3 regions of the Gordonia sp. PvP123 genome follow, and region 1 is predicted to be linked to each of the others. Evidence: riboswitches for the same ligand, from Rfam matches in the RefSeq annotation. Region 1 holds a riboswitch; each other region holds the start of a gene.
The links. A riboswitch is a leader RNA that binds a small molecule or an ion and turns the genes downstream of it on or off. The one in region 1 is predicted to bind cobalamin.

Region 1 (3,274 bases):
AGGTGGCAGAGCACCTCGTTGTCCGCGGGGAGGCGTTTGCGGGTGATGCCGGAGGCCACCATGTTGGCGTCGCAGAGGATCGGGGCGCCGGCCTCCAGCGCGCCGCGCGCGGCCGCCACGACACCGGGCGTCGCGATCACGTCGCGCGTCAGGTCGGTCTGGCCGCATGCATGGATCATCCGGACGACCACGGTCGCGACGTCGGGCGCGAACGCGGAGAGGTCGGACTCGGCGCGGATCGTGGCGAAGGACTGACGGTAGATCGCGGCGCCGTCTCGTAGGTACTCGGTCATGGTGCTGACGAGCCTAACGGCGCCGCCGTTCGTATCCGCCGTCGGGCGTGGCCTCCACCGAGAGGTGGGATTCGGCCGGCGATCCGCAACCACGGGCGCAACCGACCCAGTGCTCGCGTTCGTCGACGGGGTCGCCGGCCTGCACACGGGCCATCAGGTCGTCCCGGACCGGGGCGTGGGCGGACGCGCACCCCGGCGCTCCGACGCAGCAGCTGACGGACGCCCAGGGCGACGCGGCATCGAAGATCAGGCCCATCGGGGCGAGCACGCGGACGACGGTCTCGGCCACGCCCTCGCCGAGATCGCAGAGCAGGATCTCGCGGTCGGGCGTGAACACGATCGGCGCCTGGACCGCCGCGATGAACTCCGCCAGCCGGGCCGGCAACCGACCGAGTTCGACGACCGCGCCGAGCAGGACCGCGCCGTCGTCCTGGTCGAACCAGCCGACGATCGGCTCGCCGGGGGCGCTCGGCGTGGTGTCCGGGTCGTCGTCGATCACCGGGTCGAGACCCGACGCGACGAGGTCGGTGAGTCGACGCCGGGCGTCGGTGTCGAGGTCGCGGACCCGCCACGCGCCGGGCGAGACCTCGCCCAGACCGGCAGCCACCGCGATCAGCGCGCTCACGATGGATTCCGGACCGGTGGCCGACCCGACGGCGACCCCGGCGATGCTGATGTCCGCCGCGAACGGCGTGTCGGCCCGGATCACCGCGCACGCATCCGGGCGTCGGGCGGCGATGTCCCCGCGGCCGTCGTCGATCCCGAACAGGAACCGGCCGGACAAGGAGGCCGCGGCCGGGTCGGCACGCAGCGCGTCGTCGAGGGCCGCGGCGAGCGGACGCGCGTCGGCGACCCCGCCGATACGCCCGGTCAGTGGGCTCAGCTCGATGTTGCGCACCTTGTCGTGGGTGCTGCTCGGCGCGAGCCCGGCCGCGACGACCGCCTCGGCGACGGCCTCGACGTCGGTGATCCCGCGCAGCTGGAGGTTGCCGCGCACCGTCAACTCCAGGTGCCCGTCGGCATGGTCGGCGGCCGCCCGGGCGAGCACCTCAAGCTGATCCGGACGGATCCGCCCGCCCGGCAGCCGGACCCGGGCCAGTGCGCCGTCGGCCGCCGGATGCGTGTCGAAGACCCCTGGGCAACGGTCGGCGGCGGCCCGGGCTGGCTGGTTCATCCCACCAGCCTACGACCGGCGGGTGCGGTGGCCGTAGGCTGAACGCACCGCGAGCGGGCTGAAGCCGGTGCGATTCCGGCGCGGTCGCGCCACTGTGATCGGGGAGCCGGGATCGACCGGCCATCCGGGAGTCAGACCAGTCCCTCGCACTGCACCCGCCACCCACGGCACCGACACGCACCCGGGCGCGACAACCCGGCGAGGAGACACGATGATCCTGCTGCTCTCGACCTCGGACACCGATCTGCTCACGGCCTCGGCGGCCCATGAGGAGAACACACCGTCGGGCAGTGCTCCGACGGAGGCGTCGGTGTCCTACCGCGGCGCAAACCCCTCTCGCATCCTGGTCGAGGACATCCCGCGACTCGCCGCCGACGCCGATCTCATCGTCGTACGCATCCTGGGCGGAGTGCGCGCGTGGGAGGACGGGCTCGCGGCGGTCGAGGCGACCGGCAAGCCGCTCGTGGTGTGTTCCGGCGAGCAGCAGCCCGACCCCGACCTGATGGCGCACTCCACCGTGCCGTCCGGTGTCGCCGCGCAGGCCCACGACTACCTCGCGGCCGGCGGCGTCGCGAACCTCGTCAACCTGCACCACTTCTTGTCCGACACCGTCCTGCTGACCGGCAACGGTTTCGAACTCCCGCAGCAGACGCCCGCGTGGGGTGTGCTGGAACGGACGCCTTCTCCGCGGCCGGAACCTTCTGTGCTCCCTGAGGTGCGAGGAGCGCACGCCGAGCCTTCTCCGCTCCCTGAGGTGCGAGGAGCGCAAGCGACGAGCCACGAAGGTCCCGACGCCCCCACGATCGCCGTGCTCTACTACCGCGCCCAGCACCTGGCAGGCAACACCCGCTACATCGCCGCGCTCTGCGATGCCATCGAGGCGAAGGGCGCGCGAGCGCTGCCGATCTTCTGTGCGTCGCTGCGGACCGCGCCCGACGACCTCCTCGAATTGCTCGGTACCGCCGACGCCCTGGTGGTCACCGTGCTGGCCGCCGGCGGCGCCACCCCGGCCACCGCGTCGGCCGGTGGCGACGACGAGGCGTGGAACATCGAGCGACTCGCCGCACTCGACGTCCCGATCCTCCAGGGTCTCTGCCTCACCGGTTCCCGCGCGGACTGGGAGGACAGCGACGACGGACTGTCACCGCTCGACGTCGCCACCCAGGTGGCGGTGCCCGAGTTCGACGGTCGGATCATCACCGTGCCGTTCTCTTTCAAGGAGTTCGACGACGACGGATTGCCGTGGTACCAGCCGGATCTCGAGCGCTGCGCCCGGGTGGCAGGCATCGCCACCGCGCACGCCCGGCTGCGTCGGACACCGGCCGCGGACAAGCGGATCGCGGTCATGCTATCGGCCTACCCGACCAAGCACGCCCGGATCGGCAACGCCGTCGGACTCGACACCCCGCGCAGCCTCCTGCGCCTGCTCGATGCGATGCGCGCGGCCGGGTACGACATCGGACCGGAGTCCGGTCCGGGATCGGTTCCCGGTCTCGCCGAGGATGATTCGGACAAACTGATCCACGAGATCATCGCCACCGGCGGCCAGGATGCCGACTGGCTCACCGAGGAGACCCTCGCCGCAAACCCGATCCGCCTCTCGGCGGGCGATTACCGAGCGTGGTTCGACACCCTGCCCGAGGGACTGCGTTCGGCGGTCACCGAGCACTGGGGTCCGGCTCCGGGCGACCTGTTCGTCGACCGCACGCACAATCCCGACGGCGACATCGTCATCGCGGCACTGACCTTCGGCAACATCGCGATCATGGTGCAGCCGCCGCGCGGCTTCGGCGAGAACCCGGTCGCG
Region 2 (3,274 bases), on a different contig from region 1:
TGACCGCACCGGACGCGGTGTCGGGATATCTCCCACTGGTTCCCGACGGTCTCGAACTGCCCAACGAGGTGGCCGCGCGGGTCGGACTGACCATTCCGTTGCACTCACCCGGCCGGGCATTGAAAGATCTCGACTGCCCGACCCTGCTGTGCGTGTGCGACGGGGACACGGTGGCACCGGCACGCTCGACGATCGCCTACGCGCGGCGCGCACCCGGAGCCCGGGTCATCCGATACCCGGTCGGGCACTTCGACATCTACATCGGCGAGGACTTCGAGAAGGTCGTCGCCGACCAGCTGCAGTTCCTGCGCACCACCGTGCCGGCCTGACCCCGACTACAGCCCGAACCGGGCCTGCATCCCCCGCAGCGTCTCCGCCGACGCGAGCAGACCGGCTCGCTCCGCATCCGAGAGCGGGACGTCGAGCCGGGTCTGGGCGCCGCCGCGGTCGACGACGGTCGGCAGCGAGAGACACACTCCGTCGAGTCCTTCGATCCCGTCGGTCCGCGTCGACACCGGCAGCACCCGGTGCTCGTTGTTCAGGATCGCCTCGACGATGCGCGTCGACGCCAGACCGATCGCATAGTTCGTGGCCCCCTTGCCCTCGATGATGGTGTAGGCGGCATGCACGACCTCGTGGTGGATGCGTTCGCGTGCAACCACATCCAGCGCCGGACGACCGGGCAGCGGGGTCCACGACGTCAGCGGCACCCCACCGATCGTCGCCGAGCTCCACAGCGGGATCTCGGTGTCGCCGTGCTCGCCGGCGATGTAGGAGTGCACGCTCTGCACCGCGACACCGCAATGCTGCGCGATGAGGAAACGCAGCCGGGACGAGTCGAGCACGGTGCCCGAGCCGAAGATCCGGCTGGGCGACAACCCGCTGATCTGCTGGGCGGCGTAGGTGACGACGTCGACCGGATTGGTGACCATCACGTAGATCGCATTCGGGGCCACCTCGAGCACCCCCGGGAGGATGGCGCGCGTCAGACCGATTGTGGCCTCGGCCAATTCGAGACGCGACTGACCCGGCTTCTGCTTCGCACCGGCGGTGAAGACGACGACGTCGGCGTCCGCGCACACCGACACGTCGTCGGAGCCGATGATGTCGGCACGCGGGACGAACTCGAGCCCGTGGGACATGTCGAGCACCTCGGCGGTCACCTTCGCGGCGTTGATGTCGAGGAGCGCGATGGTCCGTGCAACACCCCGGATGAGCGAGGAGTAGGCGATCGCGGTGCCCACCGCACCCGCCCCGATGATGGCCAGCTTCGTGTCTCGTACGTCCATCGGTTCACCGTTTCCGCGTCGGGTTCATCGATCGTCGGCATCCAGCGTAGGTCCTCGCACGGCCGCTGTCCGGGGACGCACGCCGACCGCCCACCGATCCGCTGGACGGTGTTGATAGCGTGTGCGGCGAGAACGGTCACACCCGCACACGTGGGTGTCAGGGAATCCGGTGCGAATCCGGGACTGGCGCGCAGCGGTATGGGGGACGGAACCGGCACACAGCCACTGGGGCGACCCGGGAAGGCGCCGGCTCCGGACGAACCCGAGTCCGAATACCGGCCGCTCTCGCTCGAGTCCACCGTGTATCTCGCGCACAGATACCCAGACCGTAAGGCAGTACAGTCCGTGTCCCGTCGTATCGACGGCACGACCGAGATCGCCACCGCCCCGCCGGTACGGCGACTCCCGTCGACGCCGCTAGCCGCAGTTCTGCTCGTCCTCACGCTCCTCAGCATCGCCCTGGCCACCGCGTTCGGCGCCGAGACCATCCCCGTCGGCGACGTCTGGCACACCGTCGCCGGACGCCTGACCGGCGCCGAGACCGATTCCGCGCACGCGGTGATCATCTGGGATCTCCGGCTGCCGCGGTCCGTCCTGGCCGCGCTCGTCGGCGCCGGACTCGCACTGGCCGGCGCTCTCATGCAGGCCCTGGTCCGCAACCCCCTCGCCGAGCCGTACCTGCTCGGCGTGTCCGCCGGCGCGGCGGTCGGGGCCACCGCCGTCATGACCCTCGGCGTGCTGGGCGGCCTCGGGGTGTGGGCACTCTCCGGCGGCGCGCTCCTCGGCGCGCTCGCGGCCACCGTCACGGTGTACCTCGTCGCCCGCGCCCAGGGCGGGTTGACCGCGCTGCGACTCATCCTGTCCGGCGTCGTGTTGTCCTCGGCGTTCATGGCGTTGTCGTCGCTCCTCGTGTTCACCGCCGCGGATCCCCACGCCGCCGACAACGTGATGTTCTGGATGCTCGGCAGCGTCGCCGGCGCCACCTGGGCGAAGGTGCAGATCGCCGGGGTGGTCGTGCTGGTCACCATCGTGGCGATGCTCGCCATCCACTCCTGGCTCGACGCCTACGCGGCCGGCACCGACACCGCGACGTCGCTGGGTGTACCGGTACGCGCGATGCGCAACGCGCTCTTCGGGATCCAGGGCGTCCTGGTGGGCGTGCTCGTCGCGGTGGCGGGTGGGATCGGCTTCGTCGGTCTGATCGTCCCGCACGCCGCCCGGCTGCTCGTCGGCGCCACCCACCGCGCGATGCTGCCGGTGGCGGTATGCGGCGGCGCGCTGTTCCTGGTGTGGGTCGACGTCATCTCGCGGGTCGCGGCCGCGCCTCGGGAGATGCCCCTGGGCATCGTCACCGGGTTGATCGGCGCGCCGATCTTCCTGTTCCTCATGGGTCGACGCCAGTATGTGTTCGGCGGCGGCTCATGACCAATCCACCACCGATCCGCTCGATGGCGTTGCGCGCGAACGCACTCGCGTGTCGACGGGGCGGCCGCGTCGTCCTGCGCGATGTCGATCTCGACGTCCCGGCGGGCACCCGACTGGCCATCGTCGGCCCCAACGGTTCCGGCAAGACCACCCTGTTGCGCACGCTGTGTGGGCTCGAACGTCCCGTCGCCGGCACCATCGACGTGGGTGGCGAGGACCTGCATCGACTCCCGTCGCGGCAGCGGGCCCGCTCGATAGCGGTGGTGGGCCAGGAGGAACAGCCCTCGGCCGAACTGACCGTCGCCGAGGCGGTCGGCCTTGGCCGGACCCCCTACCGCTCGGCCTGGTCGGCCGGGAGCCCCGACGACTCGACGGTGGTCGGCGCGGTGCTCGCGCAGGTCGGCCTCGACGGCTGGGGCTCCCGTTCGTGCACCCACCTGTCCGGCGGCGAGCGGCATCGCGTCGTCCTCGCCCGTGCGCTCGCACAGCAGACGCCGGTCCTGGTGCTCGACGAACCCACCAATCATCTGGACGCGGCCTGGCGCCTGCGGCTGATGGAG
Region 3 (3,274 bases), on a different contig from region 1:
ACCGGTCCTGGGCGGTGTCGGTGACCTCGAAGGTCGACCGGCCGCTGCGGGACAGCTCGGAGAGTGCCTTGCTCATGTAGTACGCCTGCGGTTCCAGCATGAGCACGATCGAGCTGTGACCCAGATTGGTGTTGGGGCCGTACAGGAAGAACAGGTTGGGGAAGCCGTGGATCTCGACGCCGCGGTAGGCGCGCGGCGATCCCGCCCACGCCTGGGCCAGGGTGCGCCCGTCGCGTCCGGTGATCGCCGACGCGATCGGCGGTTCGGTGGGGGTGAACCCGGTGGCGAAGACGACCGTGTCGACCTCGTGTTCGCGGCCCTGGTCGTCGACGGCGCCGCGTGCGGTGAGGCGGGTGATCGCGCCGGTCACCGTTGCATTGTCGCGCTGCAACGCGGGGAACCATTTGTTGGTCAACAGCATCCGCTTGCAACCGATGGTGTAGTCGGGGGTGAGCCGACGGCGCAGGTCGCCGTCACGGACCTGGATCCGCAGCTGCGCCAGCGCGATGGTCTTGGCGATCGGGAGCAGTTTGGGGTTGCGGGCCATCATCAGGACGTAGGCCTCGCGATAGGTCCACACCATCCGCCGGACGAGCCGGTGGACACCGGGGACGCGGCGATAGAGTGCGCGTTCGAGGGAACCGATGGTGCGGTCCAGACGCGGCACGACCCAAGCGGGAGTGCGCTGGAAGACCGTGAGATGTCCGACCTCGTCGACGATCTCGGGCACGATCTGGATCGCCGACGCGCCGGTGCCGACGATCGCGACGCGACGTCCGCGGAGGTCGTGGGAGTGGTCCCACTGAGCGGAGTGGAACACGGTGCCGGTGAACTCATCGGCTCCGGCGACCGGTGGCAGACCCGGCTCGGACAGCGCACCCGGTGCCGCGACCAGGTAGCGGCAGCGAACCTCGCCATCCGTCGTGACCACGACCCATTCCTGCGCCGCGCCGTCCCAGTGAGCCGATGTGAGTGCACAGTTGTAACGGATCTGGTCGGCGAAATCGGCTGCGACCGAACGTAGATACTGGTGGATCTCGTGGCGGCGACCGTAGGTGTTGGACCAGTCCGGGTTGGGGGCGAAGGACAGGGAGTACAGCGACGTCGGGACGTCGCAGGCCGCGCCCGGGTAGTCGTTCTCGCGCCAGACCCCACCCGCGCCGTCGCCACGTTCGATGGCCAGCGTCTGCAACTGCGGATGATCCGTGCGAAGACGATGCAGGGCGGCGAGACCGCCGAACCCGACGCCGACGACGAGGACGTCCACGCGCCGGGGCAGCGTGTTCTGCTGCGGGAGAGTCGGACTGGGTTCAGTCATGGGTCAGGAGTTCCTTCCATACGGGCAGGAGGTGGTCGAGCAGCGCGCGGTCGGCGTCGGGTGAGCGCAGGATGCGCGACACCGCCAATCCGCGTGCGAGTTCGATGGAGAGTTCGAGTTCCGCGGCGGTGTACCGGTCACCGAACAACTCGGCACAACCGACGGCGAGTGCGTCGGACACCTGCTGTTCGAGCGGGATGATCGCGGTTCGCAATCCGACGTCGCAGCGGGCGGCGACCCACAGCTCGAGAGCGGCGTCGAACAGCGGGCCGCTGAACGCCTCGATGAGTATCTCGAGTCCCTCGTCACCCGTCCGGGGCCGCGACAGGATCTCTGCCAGCCGACGCTCGACCAGGTGTCCGACCGCGGCAACCACCAGTGATTCCCGGGTGGGGAAGTGATGCAGGAGAGCGCCGCGGGAGATACCTGCCCGGCGGTTGACCTCCTGCGTCGTGGTGGCGGCGTAGCCGACGTCGACCAGGGCGTCGACGGTCGCGTCGAGGATGAGCGCACGCGTGGTCGCGGTGCGTTCGGCCTGCGTGCGTCGGCGCGGGGCTCGGGTGGGCTCGGTCACATCGACGACGATAGCACAAACAGTCCGGACTGCTTGTAAGTTCCGGGGATCATCCACCGCACGCCGCATGCGATGTCGTGATTGTCCACTCCGTACGATGACCGGGACGCAAGGGAACCCGGTGCGAATCCGGGGCTGTCCCGCAACTGTGACCCGACCTCGATCGGGAAGCCAGATCGCTTGCGTCTTCGCGACCCACGAGGATGGACATGAAAAATTCAAGATCGACAGCTGCGCACGCAGCTCCCGAATTGACCCGACGCCGGCTGCTACGCGGAGCCGGTGGGATCGCCGGCCTCGCCGGTCTCGGCGCGGTGGGCCTGCTCGCCGGTTGTGCCGACCGGCCGAGCCCGGCAGGCGCTCCGAGCGGCGGTACCCCGGTCCCCGGCGGCACATTGCGCGTCGTCTTCGCGGGCACCTCGGCGACCGCCGATGTCCTCGACCCGCACGTCGTCGGCCACTCGGCGGGTGGCGCACTGTCCAAGGCGGTGTGGGATCACCTCGTCGACTACAACAACGACCTCACCCTCGACTATCGGCTCGCCGAGTCGCTGGAACCCAACGCCGACGGCTCGCAGTGGCGGATGGCGCTGCGCCGGGGCGTCGAGTTCAGTGACGGTTCGCCGTTCACGTCTCGCGATGTCATGTGGAGTCTCGAGCGCATGCTCGACGAGGAGAAACCGTCGGCCGGTGACCTCGACATCATCGACCTGTCCCGCACCAGGCCCGACGGCGATCACGCCGTCGTGGTGTCGATGAGAGAACCCGTCGCCGACTTCGGTTCGGTGCTCGCCGGTTGGTACGTCTACGTGATCAAGGACGGTACGACGGAATTCACGCCGTCGTCGCTTCCCGTGGGGACCGGCCCGTTCGTTCTGGAGTCGTGGTCGCCGGGCGACCGGTCGGTGTTGACCCGCAACGAGAACCACTGGGATCAGCGGCCGCACCTCGACGGGCTGGAGATCCTCCAGGTCGCCGAAGCCGACGCCAGATTCAACGCGTTCGGCTCGCAGGAGGCCGACGTCGTCTACGAACTCTCGCCGGCGCAGGGCAACATCCTGCGATCGCAGTCCGACGTCTACCTCGTGACGCCGCCGGTGGGCACGATGAGCTCGTTCACGATGCGTACCGACCTCGCGCCGTTCGACGATCCGCGAGTACGGGAGGCCCTCAAGCTGTCGGTGGACCGGCAGGCGATGGTCGACAAGGTGTATTACGGGTTCGCCGAGGTCGGCAACGACCTGTACGGCAAGGGCGCACCGTTCTACGCCGACATGCCGCAACGCGCGTACGACCCGGAACGAGCTCGCCGCCTGCTCCGAGAGGCGGGCAAGGAGAACCTCGTCGTCACCCTGCACACCGCGGACGTCAGTCCCGGCCAG

Region 2: another riboswitch for cobalamin. It lies ahead of ABIC25_RS06430 (FecCD family ABC transporter permease); the one in region 1 lies ahead of cobN (cobaltochelatase subunit CobN).
Region 3: another riboswitch for cobalamin. It lies ahead of ABIC25_RS05865 (ABC transporter substrate-binding protein); the one in region 1 lies ahead of cobN (cobaltochelatase subunit CobN).

The regions. Positions count from the first base shown of each region.
Region 1 covers NZ_JBEPPN010000001.1:56,226-59,499, reverse strand. The annotation lists gene ABIC25_RS00260 (precorrin-8X methylmutase) at 1-293, opposite strand, end outside; gene cobG (precorrin-3B synthase) at 307-1,467, opposite strand; cobalamin riboswitch at 1,471-1,606, shown strand; gene cobN (cobaltochelatase subunit CobN) at 1,679-3,274, shown strand, end outside.
Region 2 covers NZ_JBEPPN010000003.1:213,588-216,861, forward strand. The annotation lists gene ABIC25_RS06420 (alpha/beta hydrolase) at 1-329, shown strand, start outside; gene ABIC25_RS06425 (L-lactate dehydrogenase) at 336-1,289, opposite strand; cobalamin riboswitch at 1,406-1,587, shown strand; gene ABIC25_RS06430 (FecCD family ABC transporter permease) at 1,635-2,714, shown strand; gene ABIC25_RS06435 (ABC transporter ATP-binding protein) at 2,738-3,274, shown strand, end outside.
Region 3 covers NZ_JBEPPN010000003.1:79,328-82,601, reverse strand. The annotation lists gene ABIC25_RS05875 (flavin-containing monooxygenase) at 1-1,318, opposite strand, end outside; gene ABIC25_RS05870 (TetR/AcrR family transcriptional regulator) at 1,311-1,892, opposite strand; adenosylcobalamin (AdoCbl) riboswitch at 1,998-2,079, shown strand; gene ABIC25_RS05865 (ABC transporter substrate-binding protein) at 2,102-3,274, shown strand, end outside.